Regions from separate parts of the Actinomadura sp. 21ATH genome, predicted to be linked through region 2. Evidence: predicted binding sites of a transcription regulator. Region 2 holds the regulator's gene; the other holds the start of a gene.
What was found. The regulator HspR, encoded in region 2, represses chaperone genes until heat shock. The targets are predictions, from matches to a motif close to ANTTGAGTCNNNNNGACTCAANT.

Region 1 (3,657 bases), on a different contig from region 2:
GACCTCCGGCGTGAACCGCGGCCGCCCCAGGTAGTCCTTCAGGCCGTCGGCGCTCACGTGCACCGGCAGCTCGGCCTTCTCCAGCGCGACGTTCGCCGCGACCTTCCGCAGCACCCGGGCGATCGAGCGGTCCAGCGACCGCACGCCCGCCTCCCGGGTGTACTCCGACGCCAGCAGCCGCAGCGCGTCGTCGCCGAAGGACACCTCCGACGCCTCCAGGCCCGCCTTGTCGAGCTGGCGCGGCAGCAGGTGGTCCCGGGCGATCGTCACCTTCTCGTGCTCGGTGTAGCCGTCCAGCTGCACCAGCTCCATGCGGTCCAGCAGCGGCCCCGGGATCGCCTCGACCACGTTCGCGGTCGCCAGGAACAGCACGTCGCTCAGGTCGAGCTCGACCTCCAGGTAGTGGTCCCGGAACGTGTGGTTCTGCTCCGGGTCCAGGACCTCCAGCAGCGCCGCCGTCGGGTCGCCCCGGTAGTCGGCGCCGACCTTGTCGACCTCGTCCAGCAGCACCACAGGGTTCATCGAGCCCGCCTCGCGGATCGCGCGCACGACCCGTCCCGGGAGGGCGCCGACGTACGTCCGCCGGTGGCCGCGGATCTCGGCCTCGTCCCGCACGCCGCCCAGCGCCACCCGGACGAACTTGCGGCCCATCGCCCGCGCCACCGACTCGCCCAGCGACGTCTTGCCGACCCCGGGAGGGCCGGTCAGCGCCAGCACCGCGCCGGACCGCCGCCCGCCGACGACGCCCAGCCCCCGGTCCGCGCGCCGCTTGCGCACGGCCAGGTACTCGATGATGCGCTCCTTGACGTCGTCCAGCCCGGCGTGGTCGGCGTCCAGGATCTCCCGCGCGCCCGCGATGTCGTACGCGTCCTCGGTGCGCTCGTTCCACGGGATGTCCAGGACGGTGTCCAGCCACGTGCGGATCCAGCCGCCCTCCGGCGAGGCGTCCGACGACCGCTCCAGCTTGTCGACCTCCTTGAGCGCGGCCTCCCGCACCTTCTCCGGCAGGTCGGCCGCCTCGATCCGGGCGCGGTAGTCGTCCTCCTCGTCGGCCGGGTCGCCGTTCAGCTCGGCCAGCTCCTTGCGGATGGCCTCCTGCTGCTGCCGCAGCAGGAACTCCCGCTGCGTCTTCTCCATGCCCTCCTGGACGTCCTTGCGGATCGTCTCCTGCACGTCCAGCTCGGCCAGGTGGTCGCGGGCCCAGCCGATCACCAGCGTGAGCCGCTCGACCGGGTCGGGCGTCTCCAGCAGCTCGATCTTCTGCTCGTCGCTCAGGTACGGGGCGTACCCGGCGTTGTCGGCCAGCGCCGACGGGTCGTCGATGGCCTGCACGACGTCAACGACCTGCCACGCGCCGCGCTTCTGCAGGATCACCGCGACCAGGCTCTTGTACTCCTTGGCCAGCTCCTGCGCCCGCCCGGACGCCGGCGGCACCTCGACCACGGTGCCCTCGACCCACAGCGCCGCACCCGGCCCGGTCGTCCCGGTCCCGATCCGCACCCGGTCCACGCCGCGCACCACGGCCCCGGGCTCGCCCCCGGGAAGCCGGCCCTCCTGCTCGATCACACCGAGCGTGCCGACCGCCGCGTACTGACCGTTCAGCCGCGGCACCAGCAGCACCCGCGGCTTGGCCGCCGACCGGATCCCGGGCCCCTTGGCCCGCGCGACCGCCCGGGCCGCCTCGATCGCCGCGCGCACCTCGTTCTCCGAGAGATCGAGGGGCACGACCATGCCCGGCAGAACGGCCCCGTCGTCCAGGGGCAGGACCGGCAGCGTCAGGGTCTCGCTCATGCTCTCAGCTCCAAGTCTGTAGCGATCTGACCAACCTCAAGTTGAGTCATACTCACTCAAGAAAACGGAGCACGAATCTGTTCCCGCACCCTCGTTCGCTCACAGCGATCAAGGGAAGGCCCCGGAAACGGTGTTGCGGGGCCTTCGGCGCCCGTGACAGCGTCGACGTCGCCGACCCGACCGCCGGAGGCCGCCTCACGGCTTCGAACCTCAAGGAGCACCGGTGTCTTCCCCCACCTCCTTCGGGCCGCCCACCGGCACCAAGAACCAGCCCGCGCCGGTCCTGCGCCACGGCGACACCGTGCTGCGCCCCGCCGGACCATGGACCCCGGCGGTCCACGCCCTGCTCGGCCACCTGGAGAGCGTCGGCTTCACCGGCAGCCCCCGCGTGGTCGGCGACGGCCACGACGGCCACGGCCGCGAGGTCCTGACCTACATCGACGGCGACTTCGTCCACCCGCACGCCTGGAGCGACGAAGGGATCCGGCAGGTCGGCCGCCTGCTACGCGACCTCCACGACGCCACCGCCACCTTCCGCCCGCCGCGGGACGCCGAGTGGCATCCGTGGCCGTTCCACTCCGGCGCGCCCGGCGCCATCATCGGTCACCGCGACACCGGCCCGTGGAACATCGTCGCGCGCGACGGCCTGCCGGTCGCGTTCATCGACTGGCCGACCGCGGGCCCCATCGACCGCCTCGACGAGATCGCCGCCACCGGCTGGCTGAACGCCCAGCTCCACGACGACGACGTCGCCGAACGCCAGAACCTGCCCGGCGCCGCGACCCGCGCCGCCCAGCTGCGCCACTTCCTGGACGGCTACGGCCTGCCCGCCGGCGACCGGCGGCACCTCGTGACACGCATGATCGAGTACGCCGTCCGCGACTGCGCCGCCGAAGCCGTCACGGCACGGATCACCCCCGAGAGCACCGACCCCGAACCGCTCTGGGCGCTCGCCTGGCGCGCACGCTCCGCGGCCTGGATGCTCCGCCACCGGAACCTCCTCGAAAACGCGATCGCCCCCTGAGGAACTCGGCCTGCGGAAGATCTCGGCCACCTGCGACCCCGCCAACGCCGCGTCGGTCCGGGTCCTCACCAAGATCGGCATGCGACGCGAGGCCCACCTGCGCGACCACGTCCACATCCGGGGCCAATGGCGAGAGCGCGTCCTCTACACGACACTCGCGGCCGGAGCGATCAACCGAGATTGGCGCGCGGCGGACGGCTAGGGTCCGCCTCTGGGATTGCTCCGGGTGCGGGTCCGGGTGGCTGAATGTGGTCGGCGGGGTGGGCGGTGCGGGGGTTCTGGGTGATTGTTTGCAGTCATGAGGGCTCGAATCGCGATCGTCGCAGGGGTCGTTTCTCTGGTGGGGCTGGTGCCGGCGCCGGCGTCCGCGGGCGGGGGCGGCATCGTCGTCAGGGAGAGCAAGGGGCGGGTCACGGCGACCGGGGCGGGGTTCACGCTGAAGCTCACCCGGCACGGGATCCGGACGGCGATCGACGAGGACAGGTTCGGTGATCCGGGGACGGGGAACCCCGTCCAGCGGCAGGTCATCGACCTCGCGGGGGCCGCGCTGCGGCCGTTCGAGTGCGCGAACGGCACGTACACGATCACCGGCGGGACGTTCGAGCGGACGTTCCGGATCTCGGTGTTCGAGCGGCGGCCGGCGCCCTACCCGGCGGGGTTCGCGACGGCGTTCCCGGGGTTGCTGACGCCGTTCGTCGGGGTGCTGGACGGCACCGTCACGGACGGGCGGGGCGAGACCCTCCGCTTCCTGATCTCGGACCTGGTGCATGAGAGCGCGGCCGGCGGGTTCTCCTCGGCGGCGCCGATCCACGGGTTCTTCGTGGACGGGAAGGGCCGGATCC
Region 2 (3,657 bases):
CCGTCGGCTCGCCGACCATGACCTGCTGGAACCGGCGCTCCAGGGCCGGGTCCTTCTCGATCCGCTCGCGGTACTCGTCCAGCGTCGTCGCGCCGATCATGCGCAGCTCGCCGCGCGCCAGCATCGGCTTCAGCATGTTGCCGGCGTCCATCGCGCCCTCGGCCGCGCCCGCCCCGACGACGGTGTGCAGCTCGTCGATGAACGTGACGATCTGCCCGTTGCTCTCCTTGATCTCGTTCAGGACGGCCTTGAGCCGCTCCTCGAACTCGCCCCGGTACTTGGCGCCCGCGACCATCGCGCTGAGGTCCAGCGACACCAGCCGCTTGCCGCGCAGCGACTCGGGCACGTCACCCGCGATGATGCGCTGCGCCAGGCCCTCGACGACGGCGGTCTTGCCGACGCCGGGCTCGCCGATCAGCACCGGGTTGTTCTTGGTACGGCGCGACAGCACCTGCACCACGCGGCGGATCTCCGCGTCCCGGCCGATCACCGGGTCGAGCCGCCCGTCGCGGGCGGCGGCGGTGAGGTCGACGCCGTACTTCTCCAGCGACTGGTACGTGTCCTCGGGGTTCTCGCTGGTCACGCGCGCGTGCCCGCGGACCTTCTCGAACGCCTCCAGCAGCGCCTGCGGGGTCGCGCCGAACTCCTTCAGCAGCCCCGCGGCCGGCCCCCCGTCGGCGGCCAGGCCGACGAGCAGGTGCTCGGTCGAGACGTACTCGTCCTCCAGCTGCTTCGCGCGGTTGGCCGCCGTGTTCACCGCGACGATCGTCTGCCGCGCCATCTGCGGCGACGAGACGGTCGAGCCGGCCGCCTTCGGCATGTTCGCCAGCTGCTCCTCGGCGCGGCGCCGCAGCGCCTGCCAGTCGGCGCCGACCGCCTCCAGCAGCGGTACGGCCGTCCCCTCCGGCTGGCTTATGAGCGCCACCAGCAGGTGCTGGGGCTCCACCTGGGGGTGTCCCTCGGCCGCGGCCCGGCGGATCGCGACCGACACCGCCTCCTGGCTCTTCTGCGTGAGCTTGTAATCCATGTCCGTCTTCCCCGTCCCCCGCGTCAGTCCCTCTTGCGGTCGCGTTCCTGCCACACCACGACGCTGGTGTGGCGGATCGGCACCAGATCGCCGCCCGGTGCGCCACCGGCGTCGCCGCGCCGCCGCTGCTGCGCCAGGCGTGCCGCGACGGCACGGGTGGACTCGAGTTCGTTCGCCAGGTCCTCCAGAGCCGCGTGCGCCTTCGCCAGCTCCTCGCGGAGCATGACGTTGTCGCGCTGAAGCTCGAGGATGTGCTTGATGCCCGACAGGTTGATGCCCTCCTCCTGCGAGAGCCGCTGGATCTCGCGGAGCTGGACGATGTCGCGCATGGAGTAGCGGCGGCCCCGCCCGGCCGTGCGGCCGGGCGAGACCAGCCCCAGCCGGTCGTAGGTCCGCAGCGTCTGCGGATGCAGGCCGGACAGCTGGGCGGCCACCGAGATCACGTAGACCGGCGTGTCGTCGCCGAACGGATCCATGGCTCGATCACTCCTCCCGGGCCTGCTGGAGCAGCTCGCCGCGCAGGTCCTCGCCGGACCCGGAGTCGCGGAGCCGCTCCAGGGCCTCCCGCGTCTGGTCGTCGAGCTTCTGCGGCACCTGGACGTCCACCGTCACCAGCAGGTCGCCCTTGGTGCCGTCGCGCCGGGTCGCGCCCCGGCCGCGGACGCGGAACGTCCGGCCGTTCGGCGTGCCCTCCGGCAGCCGCAGCGTCACCGGCTGGCCCTGGAAGGTCGGCACCCGGATCTCGGCGCCCAGCGCCGCCTCCGGGAACGTCACCGGCACCGACATCGTCAGGTTGTCGCCACTCCGGCCGAACACCTTGTGCGGCCGGACCTTGATGTTCACGTAGAGGTCGCCGGCCGGGCCGCCGTTCTCGCCCGGCGCGCCCTTGCCCTTCAGCCGGATCTTCTGGCCGTCGGCCACGCCCGCCGGGATCCGCGCCTGGATCGTCCGGGTGCCGGTCGCCCGGCCGCTGCCGTGGCAGGTCGGGCACGGATCGTCCACCACCAGGCCGCGGCCGCGGCACTCGCGGCACGGCTCCTGGAACCCGAAGCTGCCCAGGTTGCGGGTCTCGTGCCCGGTGCCCTCGCAGTTCGGGCACACCCGCGGCACGGTCCCGGCCTTGGCGCCGGTGCCGCGGCAGCTCGGGCAGCCGGCCTCGCTGGTCAGTTTCAGCGGTACGGTCACGCCGTTCAGCGCGCGGCCGAACGACAGCGTCACCTCGGTCTCGATGTCCTGCCCGCGGCGGCCCCGGCGCGCGCCGGCGGTCGTGCGGGTGCCCCCGCCGCCGCGGTTGAACAGCCCCCCGAACAGGTCCCCGAGCCGGTCGCCGGCGCCTCCCGCGCCGCCGCCCTGCTGGCCCTGCCCGAACAGGTCCCCCAGGTCGAAGCCGAAGCCCTCGCCCTGGCGGCCGCCGCGGAACCCGCCCGGCATCGACCGGACCGAGTCGTACTCCTTGCGGCGCTTCTCGTCCGACAGGACGTCGTACGCCTCGGAGACCTCCTTGAAACGGTCCTCCGCGTCGGTGTCGCCCTTGTTGGCGTCCGGGTGGTACTTGCGGGCCAGCTTCCGGTAGGACTTCTTGATCTCGTCCTGGGAGGCGTTCTTCGCGACACCGAGGACCTTGTAGTAGTCCTTCTCCAGGTAGTCCTTGGTGCTCACGGCGCCCCGCTCTCCCTCTTCTCGTGCCCTGCGTCAAGTCGTTCGTGCCCGGGACGGCCCGGCCTAGGCCGGGCCGTCCCGGATGTCGCCGATTTTCGAGTCGAGATTCGAATCCGGATCAGGACTCGGCGGCCGGGGCGTCGCCGCCGGCCTCGGGCTCGGCCACCGCGACCCGAGCGGGACGCAGCACCCGCTCACCGATCCGGTAGCCGGGCTGGAGGACGTCCGCGACGCTGGTCTCGGTGACGTCCGGCGAGTACGCGTGCATCAGCGCCTCGTGCACGGTCGGGTCGAAGGGCTCGCCCTTCTCGCCGTACCGCTCCAGGCCGAGCTTGCCGGTCACCGCCTCCAGCGCCTCGGCGACCGACTTGAACCCGCCGACCAGCTCCTCGTGGTCGCGGGCCCGGCCGATGTCGTCCAGGACCGGAAGCAGCTCGTTCAGTACGTTGGCCAGGGCCTGCTCGCGGACCGCGACCCGGTCCCGCTCGACCCGGCGGCGGTAGTTGTCGTACTCCGCCTTGAGCCGCTGGAGATCCAGGGTGCGCTCGTCGAGCTGGGCCTGGAGCGCGGCGGCCTCGGCGCTCGCCTCGGCCGCCGGGGCGCCGGCCGGCGCACCGCCCTGCCCGGGGCCGGGCGGCGGGGCCGGGGCGGCCGGCGTCTCCGCCGGCTCCCGGACCGCGCCCGTCTCGGGGTCGATGCGCCGCTTGTCGCGGATCACCGGGCCCTCGCGCTCCTCGCCCTCGCCCTTGTTGGGAGGGGTCGTCACGCGGCACCGCCCTTCTTGTCCTTGTCGTCGTCCACGATCTCGGCGTCGACGACCTCGTCGTCGTCCTGCGCGGTGTCGCCGCCCTGGGCGTCGGCCGTCGGGCCGGCGTCGCCGGCCTGCGCGCCGGCCTCGGGGTTCTGGGCGTACATCGCGGCGCCCATCTTCTGGCTGACCTGGGCCAGCTTCTCGGCGCTGGTGCGGATCG

Region 1: the regulator HspR is predicted to act here: its motif matches at 1,831-1,853, upstream of lon (endopeptidase La).

Annotation. Positions count from the first base shown of each region.
Region 1 is NZ_JBGNUR010000002.1:949,767-953,423, forward strand. Features, by position in the region: gene lon (endopeptidase La) at 1-1,791, opposite strand, end outside; gene ACA361_RS10715 (aminoglycoside phosphotransferase family protein) at 2,015-2,815, shown strand; gene ACA361_RS10720 (hypothetical protein) at 2,895-3,017, shown strand; gene ACA361_RS10725 (hypothetical protein) at 3,114-3,657, shown strand, end outside.
Region 2 is NZ_JBGNUR010000012.1:21,579-25,235, reverse strand. Features, by position in the region: gene clpB (ATP-dependent chaperone ClpB) at 1-1,027, opposite strand, end outside; gene ACA361_RS28765 (heat shock protein transcriptional repressor HspR) at 1,051-1,503, opposite strand; gene dnaJ (molecular chaperone DnaJ) at 1,511-2,686, opposite strand; gene grpE (nucleotide exchange factor GrpE) at 2,805-3,452, opposite strand; gene dnaK (molecular chaperone DnaK) at 3,449-3,657, opposite strand, start outside.